Duganella dendranthematis: one gene and its partner. The protein of the gene in region 2 interacts with the protein of the main gene of each other region in a pairwise test. Links are inferred from orthologs where the notes say so. Each region holds a gene or a part of one and is shown on either strand. Other genes may lie near its edges. The genes, in order: accC and ribD.

Evidence for each region.
Region 1: the proteins of ribD (region 2) and accC interact in binary tests that used the Escherichia coli proteins (3 or more experiments, as listed by UniProt). The link is inferred for Duganella dendranthematis from one-to-one orthologs.

The regions. Positions count from the first base shown.
Region 1 is NZ_CP051684.1:1,441,230-1,445,525, reverse strand. What follows is about bases 1-2,889. They hold accC (acetyl-CoA carboxylase biotin carboxylase subunit), read right to left. Parts: upstream 2,189-2,889; coding sequence 812-2,188; downstream 1-811. Other genes in these bases: aroQ (type II 3-dehydroquinate dehydratase), read right to left, coding at 2,851-2,889; accB (acetyl-CoA carboxylase biotin carboxyl carrier protein), read right to left, coding at 2,294-2,761; prmA (50S ribosomal protein L11 methyltransferase), read right to left, coding at 1-809. Also shown: more of aroQ, read right to left, coding at 2,890-3,288; HH213_RS06700 (TlpA family protein disulfide reductase), read right to left, coding at 3,373-3,915; HH213_RS06695 (hypothetical protein), read right to left, coding at 3,912-4,296. UniProt on the Escherichia coli protein: This protein is a component of the acetyl coenzyme A carboxylase complex; first, biotin carboxylase catalyzes the carboxylation of the carrier protein and then the transcarboxylase transfers the carboxyl group to form malonyl-CoA.
Region 2 is NZ_CP051684.1:4,446,200-4,454,687, reverse strand. Bases 3,180-5,975 are described here. They hold ribD (bifunctional diaminohydroxyphosphoribosylaminopyrimidine deaminase/5-amino-6-(5-phosphoribosylamino)uracil reductase RibD), read right to left. Parts: upstream 5,214-5,975; coding sequence 4,146-5,213; downstream 3,180-4,145. Other genes in these bases: HH213_RS20355 (type IV pilin protein), read right to left, coding at 5,818-5,975; HH213_RS20360 (GspH/FimT family pseudopilin), read right to left, coding at 5,285-5,821; HH213_RS20370 (riboflavin synthase), read right to left, coding at 3,502-4,137; HH213_RS20375 (mannitol dehydrogenase family protein), read left to right, coding at 3,180-3,501. In the rest of the region: HH213_RS20390 (c-type cytochrome), read left to right, coding at 213-533; HH213_RS20385 (ROK family transcriptional regulator), read right to left, coding at 508-1,659; HH213_RS20380 (SemiSWEET transporter), read left to right, coding at 1,754-2,011; more of HH213_RS20375, read left to right, coding at 2,008-3,179; more of HH213_RS20355, read right to left, coding at 5,976-6,264; HH213_RS20350 (pilus assembly protein), read right to left, coding at 6,261-8,249; HH213_RS20345 (pilus assembly PilX family protein), read right to left, coding at 8,351-8,488. UniProt on the Escherichia coli protein: Converts 2,5-diamino-6-(ribosylamino)-4(3h)-pyrimidinone 5'-phosphate into 5-amino-6-(ribosylamino)-2,4(1h,3h)-pyrimidinedione 5'-phosphate.

The DNA of each region.
Region 1 (4,296 bases), 3.0 Mb from region 2 along the record:
CGCGCCAGCACGCCCGACAGGATCAGCGAACCGCCGTCGGCCACGCGGCCGGACAGCATCGGCGCCATCAGCTTCAGCGGGCTGGACAGGATGTTGGCGACCACGATGTCGAAACGCTGGGTCGCGTGCTGCGACTCGGCGAAGCTATCCGGCAGGAAGAATTCGATCTCGCAATGGTTGCGGACAGCATTGTCGGCCGCCGACTCGATCGCTTGCGGATCGATGTCCACGCCCACCACTTCGCCGGCGCCAACCTTCTTGGCCACCATGGCCAGGATGCCGGAACCGCAGCCGTAGTCCAGCACGGCCTTGCCCGGGGCCGGATTGGCCTCCAGCCACTCCATGCACAGACGGGTGGTCGGATGGCTGCCGGTGCCGAACGCCAGGCCTGGATCGAGTTCCAGGATCAGCGCGTCCGGATTCGGCGCTTCGTGCCACGACGGCACCACCCAGATGTTCTTGCCGATCGGAATAGGCGCGAACTGCGATTGGGTCAGACGCACCCAGTCCTGCTCCTCCACCTTGCGGGTGGTGAACTTCGGCAGGGTGGTCAGGCCGATCTGGCCGGCGGCGGCGGCCACGATCACGGCCTGGTCGTCATCTTCGTCGGTCAGGGCGACCACGCGGCTGTGATCCCACGCCGCTTCGGTCGGCTCCATGCCCGGCTCGCCGAACAGCGGCTTTTCCGCGTCGGTGCCTTCGTCCGCGTCTTCCACGGAAACCGACAGGGCGCCCACGTCCATCAGCGCCTCGGACAGGGCTTCAGCGTGGTCACGCGCGATTTCGATGACGATTTCAGTCCAGCTCATGTTTATTGCGCTTTCAAACTCAGTTTGTGCAGATCCGGCATATCCGCCAGTTTCTGTTCAAGGTAATGGATGTTGGTGCCGCCTTCGATGAAACGGGCGTCGACCATCAGCTCGCGGTGCAGCGGGATGTTGGTCGAGATGCCTTCGACAACCATCTCCGACAGCGCGATCTGCATGCGGCGGATGGCCTGCTCGCGGGTGGCGCCGTAGGTGATGACTTTGCCGATCATCGAATCGTAGTGCGGTGGCACATAATAGCCTGCGTACGAGTGGGAGTCGACGCGCACGCCCGGACCGCCCGGCACGTGCCAGGAAGTGATACGGCCTGGCGACGGCGTAAATTTAAATGGGTCTTCCGCGTTGATGCGGCACTCGATGGCGTGGCCGGACAGCATCACGTCGCGCTGGCGGAAGCGCAGCTTCTCGCCGCAGGCGATGCGGATCTGTTCCTGCACGATGTCGATGCCGGTGATCATTTCGGTGACCGGGTGTTCGACCTGCACGCGGGTGTTCATCTCGATGAAGTAGAACTCGCCGTTCTCATATAGGAACTCGAAGGTGCCGGCGCCGCGGTAGCCGATCTTGCGGCAGGCTTCAGCGCAGCGTTCGCCGACTTTTTCGATCAGCTTGCGTGGAATGCCGGGCGCCGGCGCTTCCTCGATGACCTTCTGGTGGCGGCGCTGCATCGAGCAGTCGCGTTCGCCCAGCCAGACGGCGTTTTTGTGTTCGTCGGCGAGGATCTGGATTTCCACGTGACGCGGATTTTCCAGGTACTTCTCCATGTAGACTTCCGGATTGCCGAAGGCGGTACCGGCTTCGGTCTTGGTCATCTGCACTGCGTTGATCAGCGCCGCTTCGGTATGCACTACGCGCATGCCGCGACCGCCACCACCACCGGCGGCCTTGATGATGACCGGGTAGCCGACCTTGCGGGCGATCTGCACGATGGCTTTCGGATCGTCCGGCAGTGCGCCTTCCGAGCCCGGCACGCACGGCACGCCGGCCTTGATCATGGTCTGCTTGGCGGTGACCTTGTCACCCATGGTGCGGATCGATTCCGAACGCGGGCCGATGAAGACGAAGCCCGATTTTTCCACGCGCTCGGCGAAGTCGGCGTTTTCCGACAGGAAGCCGTAGCCCGGGTGAATCGCTTCGGCGTCGGTCACTTCTGCGGCGCTGATGATGGCCGGCATGTTCAGATAGCTCAGCGACGATGGCGCCGGACCGATACAGACCGATTCATCGGCCAACTTCACGTATTTGGCGTCTTTGTCCGCTTCCGAGTGGACCACGACCGTCTTGATGCCCAGTTCGCGGCAAGCGCGCTGGATACGGAGGGCAATTTCGCCGCGGTTGGCAATGAGGATTTTTTCAAACATGATAGGTTCGCTATGTCTGTGAGCGCCGATTGGCTGCGTCAGGTGAGGAGGGATTGCGGACCAAGCAGGCGCGCCCGTCGCCGATGGGGAGGGCGCAGGCCTGTCTTAGCCGATCACAAACAGCGGTTGGCCGTACTCGACCGGCTGGCCGTTTTCGACGAGGATCTGGGTGATGGTGCCGGACTTGTCGGCATCGATTTCGTTCAGCAGCTTCATCGCTTCGATGATGCACAGGGTCTCGCCTTCCTTGACCGACTGGCCCACTTCCACGAATGCTGCCGCGCCGGGCGCAGACGAGCGGTAGAAGGTGCCGACCATCGGCGATTTGACGATGTGACCGGTTGGCTCGGCGGCCGCAGCTGGGGCTGGGGCGGCGGCTGCGGCGGCTGGCGCGGCGGACGGTGCGGCGCTGTATTGCGGGATGGCTTGCGGCTGCATCATGACCATCTGATTTTGCGGCAGCGCCGACGATTTGACGATGCGAACTTTGCTTTCGCCTTCGGTCACTTCGAGTTCGGCGATGTCCGATTCTGCGACCAAATCAATCAAGGTCTTCAGCTTGCGTAGATCCATGTAACCCCCAGAGGAATGTCTTTTAATATGAGTGAGCGGCGCCGTCTTGTGAACGTCACCGCGCTAAAAATGCGCGCAGATCGCGTAGGTTATCGCTTTTTAAGGACGAAGTCGATGGCAAACCGATATCCTTCGATACCCAGTCCGCAGATCGTCCCTACGGCGATCGCGCTCAGGAACGAATGGTGGCGAAACGACTCGCGCTGGTAAATATTCGAAATATGCACTTCCACAAACGGAATGGCTACCCCTGCCAGAGCGTCGCGCAAGGCCACGCTGGTGTGAGTCAGGCCGCCCGGATTGATGACGATGGCGTCCACGCCTTCGGTTCTGGCGGCATGGATGCGGTCGATCAGTGCGCCTTCGTGGTTGCTTTGGAAACAAGACAAGCTCGCGCCCGCTGCCTGGGCCTGGGCCTGGGCGGCGTGTTCGATGTCGGCCAATGTGCTAGCGCCGTAGACCTCGGGCTCCCGTGTCCCCAGCAAATTCAGGTTGGGGCCGTTGAGCAGTAGGAGGTTTTTTGCCATGATTCCTGAGCCTTCTCCGCGAAAGATCCGCATTTTGACGCCAACTACGGACATTTGGCAAGAGAAAAAAACTTGTGAAACTACTTATAGAGTTGCTAAATCTTTGCGCAGCTCGTCAAATTTGAGTTTGCCCAGGTAAGTCTTCTTGACCTGGCCATCGGCGCCGATCAGAACCGTGTAGGGCAGGCCGCCACCGCTGTTACCGAATTGGCGCGACAGCTCGGTGCCGCTCATGCCCGCCACCAGCACCGGATAGGTGATTTTATATTTGTCGCTAAATTCCGCGATATTTGACGGTGAATCAATGCCGATGCCGATAACTTGCAGCTTCTTGCCTTCTTCTCCGGCGGCCAGCGCCGACAGCTCCGGCATCTCCTGCACGCACGGACCGCACCACGGGGCCCAGAAATTGACCAGCATAGCCTTGCCTTTATATTGGGCCAGCGGGGTGGCGACACCCTTGGCGTCCGGCAGCGTTTGCTGATACAGGGCGGCTACCGGCGTGGTCACGCCGGCCGGGGCGGTGGCCGTGACCGGGGATTGTTCTTTGTGCAGGCCCAGGTAAGCGCCGGCGGCGGCAAAGACGACGGCGACAGCTATATAAACAGGCAGGTTCTTTTTGCTCATGGTGATGGTGGGTGAGTGCTGTTAACTAATAGGGCGCGCACGGCGGCAATGTCGGCGCGGGCCAGTTTGCCGTCGCCGCGGGTTTTGACGGCGCCGCGCAAATCGTCCAGCTCATATAAAGCAGCGTGCACGCCTTCCTTGTGCCACATGAAGCTGACGGTTTCGACCATGCCGTAACGCGGCCCCTTGAAGTGCGGCGTTTCCGAGATGTCGATTTGCAAATTCCGGTTCAGCAGGAAGATCTCGACTTCCTTGGCGCTGTCGGCAAACAGCTGCAAATGGATATCGTCGTGTGGACCGGCGGTGCCATTTAATACGGAGCCGCTCAGATATGGATGGAATTTTTGCAAGCCTTCCATGATGTCGACCGCCAGCGTGCGC
Region 2 (8,488 bases):
CCACCGAACTTGCAAAACTCTTATCGAATTCCGCTAAGATGACTATTGGCAACGACGTGAATCCATTTGCCATGCAATTGCGTATAAGCAATATACAAACAAAAAAGCGCAGCCAGATTATGAAATCGACCATACTCATCCGTGCCTCAACGCTTTTTCTGGCTCTGCTGGCGGGGGCTGCCGCGCAGGCGCAGGACAATCGGCAAATCGCAATGGGCCAGCGCGTCTGGCAACAACGCTGCACCGAGTGCCATACGCTGGACGTCGACGACACCGGCCCGCACCATCGCGGCGTGTTCGGCCGCCGCGCCGGCAGCGTCAAGGGCTACGACTATTCGCGCGCGCTACGCAAGGCTAACCTGGTGTGGGACGAAACCTCGCTCGACCGCTGGCTGACCGATCCGGAAAAATTCCTCCCCGGCCAGAACATGGATTTCCGCGTGCGCAGCAAAGAAGAACGCGCCGCCCTGATCGCCTACCTGAAAAGCCTGTCGGCGCCGGCTGCCGCTAGCCCTGCAGCGGCGCAAAACTAGCATGCAGCGACAAATAGGCCGCGCCGATCACCTTGGCGTCGTCGCCGACCTCGCCGGCCTGTAGCTCGGGGCGCGCGGCGCCGGCCCAGTTATAGCGGCCCAGTTCCTGTTCCACCAGCGCCAGCAGTTGCGCCAGCAAGGCGCGGTCGCAACGGCCATCCACCACCACCCCGTCCAGATCAATCAAACAGGCCGCGCTACAGATGGCGTAGGCGATCGCATTGGCGGCCTCGGCCAGCCAGGCTTGCGTCAGCGGCAACCACGGCTGCTGCAAGGCGCGCTCATCGGCCATGGCGTCCGACGCCAGGGCGGCCGCTTCGTAGCGCTGTTCCAGCGTGACCAGCGAAGCCACGTTCAGCAACTGCGGCGGCGCACCGTCGCGCGCGGCCTGCATCGGCATCGAGCCGACCGCGCCGGAATTGCCATGCACGCCGGCATGCGGCCAGCCGTTGATGACCAGACTGCCGCCCGCCAGCGTATCCACGTAAATGTACAGGTAGCTGGCGAGGCCGCGGCCGCGGCCGACCAGCAATTCGGCCATACAGGCAGCGGCCGTATCCTTGGCCTGACTGACCGGCATCGGCGTCAACGCCTGCACCCGCTGGCCGATGGCCATGCCGCCCCACTCGGCCGCATCGGCAGCCGGCATGCGTAGCAGTTCTTCCCATTCACCAAAATTGCGCGGCGCCGACACGCCGACGCCGCACACGCGCGCCGCCGCTTCGGCCCCCAGTGTGGCCAGCATGCGCGCCAGTTGCTGCTCGATGGCCGGGAATATCAGTCCGGCGTCCGGGCTGGCGTAGGCCAGCTCCCAGCGCTCCAGCACCGTGCCGAGCAGATCCACCAGCACCACCTTCAGCATGCGGCGGCCGATCTGGATGCCGATCGCGTACGCTCCCAACGGATTCAGCGCAATCGGCTGCGACGGCTGGCCCACCTTGCCACGCTGCACCTCCAGCTTGCGCACCAGCTGCTCGTCCAGCAGCCGGTTGATGATGACCGACGCGGTTTGCGTGCTCAGTTCGGTCACGCGCGCCAGCTCGGCCTTGGCCAGGCTGCAGTGGCGGCGGATCTCGTGCAGCATGCGGCGCTCATTGGCGCCGAGCCGGCGTTGTGTTGGGTTCATGGCAAGAAATGGAAGGTTATTTTATTTGTGTAGTATAATTCTCGCTCAATTAATAAATCAAGTTGATTTATTAATTAAATACGAAAGGAGAACCATGCAAATTGATTCCAACCTTCTCGGCTTGATTGCCGCCGCCTGCACCACGCTCGCCTTTGTGCCGCAGGTAATCCTCATCTGGCGCCGCCGCTCGGCGGAAGGCGTCTCGACCGGCATGTACTGCGTCTTCTGCTTCGGTGTCTTCCTGTGGCTGATGTACGGCATCAGCATCAAGGCCTGGCCGATCGCCATCAACAACGGCATCACCCTCGTGCTCGCTTGCGCGGTGCTGATCATGAAATGGAGGTTCCGATGATGAACACCACGCCCCTGTCCAGCGCCACGCTGGACGCGCTGCAACGACACAACCCTGAGCTGGCCCTGCCCGGCTACGACCGCAGCAAGCTGAGCGCCGGCATCGCCCACATCGGCGTCGGCAACTTCCACCGCGTGCATCAGGCCGCCTACATTGACCAATGTCTGCACCTGCCGGGCCATGAAGACTGGGCCATCGTCGGCATCGGTCTGGGCGACAGCGAGCAGGCGCAAGCCAAAGCCGCCGCCTTCGCCCGGCAAGACGGCCTGTACACCGTGACCGAAACCGGCGCCGACGGCAGCGCCAACGCGCGCGTGATCGGCGCCATGATCGACTACCTGCATGCGCCGGCCGATCCGGAAGCAGTGCTGCGCTGCCTGAGCGATCCCGCCATCCGCATCGTCACGCTGACGATCACCGAAGGCGGCTACAACCTCAACGAAGCGACCGGCGAATTCCGCGTGACCGCGCCCGACATCGCCGCCGAACTGGCAGGCGGTGCACCGCGCTCGGCGTTTGCCTACCTGGTCGAATCGCTGCGCCGCCGGCGCGACAACGGCAGCGGCGGCTACACCGTGGTGTCCTGCGACAATCTGCGCCACAACGGCGACACCGCCCGTCTGGCCGTGCTGAGCTACGCGCAAGCGGTGGATGTGGAACTCGCCGACTGGATCGCCACCGAAGTGGCCTTCCCCAACAGCATGGTGGACCGCATCGCGCCCGGCATTCCGGCCGACCAGGCGGACGCGCTGAACAGCGCCAGCGGCGTCAACGACCAGATGCCAGCGCTGGCCGAACCGTACACGCAATGGGTGATCGAAGACCGCTTCAGCGCCGGCCGCCCCGATCTGGCCGCCGTCGGAGTCGAACTGCTGGACGACGTGACCCAGCACGAAGCGATCAAAGGCCGCATGCTGAACGCCTCGCACATGATGCTGGCGTATCCGGGCCTGCTGCTGGGCTACCGCACCGTACCGGAAGCCATAGCCGATGACGACCTGCGCCAGCTGCTGCACAACTTCATGGAACACGACGTCATGCCGCTGCTCGACGAGCCTGAAGGTTTGGTATTGGAGGATTACAAGAACAGCGTGCTGGAGCGCTTTAACAATCCGGCGATTGCCGACCAGCTGACGCGCGTGGCGCACGATGGCGCGGCGAAGATTCCGGTGTTTTATACCGCCACCGTCAAGGGCATGCTGAGCCGAGGCTTCAACTGCCGCCGCGTGGCCTTCCTGCTGGCCTGTTTCCGTTTGTATCTGAATGGACTGGATGCGCGCGGCGACCGCTACGACGTCAACGAACCGCGCCTGAGCAATGCGGACTGGTCGCTGGTGCGCAACGGCCCGCCCTCGGCGATTCTCGACCTGAGCTGCTTCCGCGGCATGAAGTTGACGCAGCACGCCCGCATGGTCACCACCTACAACAGCTTGTGGATGGCGGTCACGCGCAGCGGTGTGCGCGCAACCTTGCAATCGCTGATGAAGTAATTATTTGGTGGCGGCGCCAACCGACACCATGCGCTCGACGTAACGGGCGATCAGGTCGATTTCCAAATTGACCTTGGCGTCGACTTTCAGGTGCTTCAGGGTGGTGACGGCGATGGTGTGCGGGATCAGGTTGATCGAGAACTGGCACACCAGGTCGGCGCCGATGCCGATATCGGTCACGCGGTTGACGGTCAGCGACACGCCATTGACCACGATCGAGCCTTTGTAGGCCAGGAACTTGGCCAGCTCGTGCGGCGATTCGATCACCAGTTCCCACGATTCGCCCACCGGCTCGAACTTGCGCACCACACCCAGACCGTCAACGTGGCCGGACACCAGATGACCGCCCAGGCGCTCGTTCAGCGTCAGCGCTTTTTCCAGGTTGACCTCGGTGGTCGTATCCAGCCCGACAGTCTTGTTCAGGCTTTCGCGCGAGACGTCGACGCGGAAATTGGTGGCGTCCTTCTCCACCACCGTCATGCAGGCGCCGTTGATGGCGATCGAATCGCCCAGGCCGACGTCAGCCAGCGGCAGGCCGCCGGCGTTGATGTCCAGGCGCACGCCTGCGAAAGAGCCGCCTTCCAGCGGTTTGACCGATTCAATTTTGCCGACAGCGGCGACGATACCAGTAAACATAGTTTTTCCTAATGAGTGAAGCGGGCAAGGATACGCAAATCTTCGCCGATCTGCTTAACCTCGTGAAATTTCAACATTTTCTTGTTGGCCAGGTCGGTCAGCGCCGGCAGGGCAAACATGCCTTGCGCGTCGCCGATCAGCGCCGGCGCCAGATACACCAGCAGCTCATCGACGCAGCCTTCGCGGATCAGCGAACCGTTCAACTTGCCGCCGGCTTCGACGTGCAGCTCGTTGATCTGGCGGCGGCCCAGCTCGCGCATCAGTTCGGGCAGATCGACCTTGCCGCTGGCGTTGGGCAGCACGATGACGTCGTGACCGGCGGCGGCCAGCGCGGCTTCCTTCTCCGAATGGCGCACGGCGGCCACGATCCACGTCCCGCCTCCCTCCAATATTTTGGCGGAAAGGTCAATATCAAGCCGGCTATCGACCACGATGCGGCGCGGCTGGCGCGGGGTCTCGACGGCGCGCACGTTCAGTTGCGGATTATCGGCCTTGACGGTGCCGATGCCGGTCAGGATGGCGTCGGCGCGCGCGCGCCAGTGGTGGCCGTCGGCACGCGCTTCCGGACCAGTGATCCACTGGCTGACGCCGTTGTGCAGCGCTGTCATGCCGTCCAGGCTGGCGGCGGTTTTCATGCGCACCCACGGCAGACCGCGCGTCATGCGCGAGAAAAAGCCGATGTTCAGTTCATACGCCTGTTCGGCCAGCAAGCCGACGCTGGTCTCGATGCCATGGGCGGCAAGCTTGGCCAAGCCCTGCCCGGCCACCAGCGGGTTCGGATCTTCCATCGCCGCCACCACGCGGCCGAGGCCGGCACGCACCAGCGCGTCCGAGCATGGCGGAGTGCGGCCGTGGTGATTGCACGGCTCCAGCGTCACGTAGGCAGTGGCGCCGCGCACGTCGTGGCCGCGCGCCTGCGCATCCTTCAGCGCCTGAATTTCGGCGTGGTCGCTGCCGGCCTGTTGCGTGACGCCGGCGCCGATCACTTGGCCGTCGCGCACGATCACGCAACCGATGTGCGGATTCGGCGCGGTGCTGTACAGGCCCTTTGCGGCCCATTCCAGCGCCAGCGTCATGCCTTCAAGATCGTTAAGGATGTTCACATTGTTCCTGCCGAGTTGGGTATCGCGCCATTATAAAGGCTAGTTCAATCGTCGGCTCCGGTGCAGTTGGCAGAGGCGGTGGCGGGATCGCAGACGCGCACGCGGCCCAGCATGTTGATCTTGATATGGCGCGCCTGGTCGCCCTGCGTCAGCGATAGCGTGCCCCAGCGGGCGGCGATGCTGTTGCCGGCGGCACAAGTACGGCCGGTGCCGTTGTAGGCCAGATAGGCCGGGCTATTGCCAGAAGTGAATTTGGAGGTAATGACGATGTCGGTGCGCAGCGGGTCGTGGCGGTAAAGGATTTTTTCCTCCGCGTCTGGCCGGCGGTTGCCGTTTTGGTCGAGGAACACGACCCAGCCGCTTTGCCATTCCTGTTGCAGCGGCGCCATCAGCACCTTGCTGCCGCGCGCCAACGCTTGCGTGCGGGTCAGGTCGATGGCAGCCAGCAAGTCGTTGACGGCTGCTTGCAGGCGCAGGCGTTGCAGCGACTGGTGGAATGACGGCGCCGCAGCGCCGAGCAGCACGCTGGCGATGACCAACATGATCAGCAACTCGATCAGCGTGAGGCCGGCATGTTTCATAGCCAGCATCCGGAGGCCGGGCCGCTGGCGAGGCGCAGGCCGTTGCTGGTCAACATCAGCGTCTGGCAGTCGTCGTCGCGAAAGTGCGCATCGACTGCGCGGGTGCCGGGCGTGGCGACGATTTGCACGCATTCCCGGATGGTCTCGCCGTTGCAGGCCTTGCCTTCGATTTCGTAGGCGCTGCTTTGTGGCTTGGCACCGCTCCACCACTGGAAAAGTCGGGCCTCCGGTTCGCTGCTGCTGGCCGAGAATGCGATGTAGGTGTTGTTCTGCGAATGAAAGCGCTCTTGCTGCATCATCAGCTTGAGCAACGCCGATTGCGCTTCGCCGCGCTTGGTTCGGATGATGTGCTGCTGATACGCCGGCATGGCCTGGGCTGCCAGCACGGCCAGGATCACCAGCACCACCAGCAATTCGATCAGGCTGAAGCCGTTGGCTTTCATTTCGCGGCCTCGTGCAATTCGTGCCAATTACTGATTTCGCGCCAGCTCAACCGCCCCGTGCGGCGCGTGCTTTTGACGCTGCCAATCGGCGCCACCTGCCCTGCTCCCGCGACCTGCACCAGCGCTGACTTCTTTGTTTGCAGAAGGCGTCCCGTGGCATCGCGCGGCCCCGCCATCGCTGATTGCGGAAGCAACAGCGGCAGCGGCGTGTACTCGGGCAGCATCAGGCCGACAATCGCATCGTTGTTTGGCAAGATGGCGGTGAAGCGGCCGTCATCCGGCAGTCCGGTCACTGCGCTCAGCGCGTAGCTGCGGCTGCGCGTGGCCGCGCACATATCAGCGCCGGGCAACACAGTGTTGAACAGCACCGCGCCGTCGGTTAGCACGCCGGCATTGATACTGCGCTCGTTGGTCTGCACAAAGTCGACGTACCAGCCCTTGCTCTGCGCATCCATGAGGGCGCCGCTGATGCTGAGCAATGCGCCGCTCCCGTCGAGGAAACGCGGCGTCAGTTGCTTGCGGCCAGTAATCACTTCCTGCGGCGTCTGCAGGCTGTCGATGATGCCGTAGTACGATTGCGTGACAGGCGACGCGCTGCGGTCGGCTTTTTCTATCAGCCTCCCGGTGCCGAACAGGATGACATAGCCGCGCACCTTGGCGTAGGCCAGCAAAGGCTGCTCAGTGATCGGTTGGCGCTGGCCCTGCGCGTCACGCGCCACGAACAGCGGTTTCCCGATGGCGTCGGGCCACGGTGCCTTGCCGCTGAAATCGAAACGCCACAGGTTGCCCTGCTGATCACCGGCGTAGGCGTACAACAAGGCGCCCTCGCTGTCTTTCAGCAGCACCGGCGCGCTGAGTGCGCTGGCGAGCGTGGTAACGCGGTAGTAGTTGGTGTTGAGCTTCCAGCCCTGGTCGCGGGGTTTGTCGAGGGCCAGCAGAAACAGCGCGCCGTCGCCATCGTTGTTGATGCCGCTGGCGACGATGGCGAAGTAACGCAACCCGCCGGCTTGCACGCGCACTTGTGCGATCTGCGGCATGGTGATGACGTTGCCCATTAAGACATCGTCGCGGTCGGTAAATTCCCACAGCGCGCCGAGGCCGGCGGCGAAGTGTGTTGGGTCCGTGACGTCCAGCGCGAATACGCCGTGAGCGCCGCCGCCCATGGCGGAGATGAGTATGGTTTTTTGTTTGCCGTTGATGCTGACTTGGCCGGTACTTGCCGGGCCGTCAACGTAAGCGCGGTGGACGTAGGTGGGTTTGGTCAGGTGGTGCAGTTGGGCGACCAGCACGTCCGGCACATAGGCGAAGAGTTCGATGCCGGTGATGGCGTCGAAAGCGTGCAGCATGCCGTCGTTGGCGCCGAGGTAGACCGCTTCGCGGTGGTCGATGGCGCCGACGTAGACGGCTGTGCTATGGACTGCGTCGCCGAGAATGCTGGTGCGTTGGCGGAATGGTTTGCCTTCCAGTGTGCGGTCGCCGCGCAGGTAATTGAGGCGTTGTTCGCCGGCGTTGTCGGACTGATTGAGCGCGGCTTGCTGTTCGGCCGAGAGCGTCTGCCAGGTGAAGGGCGTCATGGTCAGCACGCCGTTGGGCTGAATGATGGCGGTGTAGATGTTGCGCTGTTCCGGCGTCGGCGTTGGCGGCTGCCCGGTGCTGCCGGTGAGAATGGCGCCAGCGTCCCAAGCCAGCACAGATTCCCCACCGCTGCCCGCCGCACCAGCCGGCAAGATGTAACGCGAGAAATGGCCGCTCCAGTCGCCAATGTCCATCGTGGACTGATACAGGTCGCCAGCGCTGGGCGGCGACGGTGGCGAGGCCGACACAGACGCCGCAGCCGGCCGCAGCAACATCGGCCCGTTTGCCGTCCCGCCCACCACCTTGCCTGGCTTGCACGCCGCCGCCAGCGGCTGGCTGTCGATATCCACCGCCGGCGCGGCGTGCGCTGGCGCGCCGACGCACTTCGCCAAGACGAGCAACAAAACCATCCAGCACCGTCGCCAGGGCGTCGCTCGTGACAACTGTCGACCGTGTGATCCTCTTGGACCTCGCTGGCCTTGCCCGCCTTGCCCCATCCGCATCAATTTGCTCATGGCTTCTCCTCTGGCTTGCTGAATACGCTTTGCAAAACCACATCCGTCCCCGGCTTGGCGCCGAAGCCAATGGCGGTGACGCGGTAGCAGTACTGCGGCCTGGCACTCGCCGACGCGTCATCACCCGGCTGATG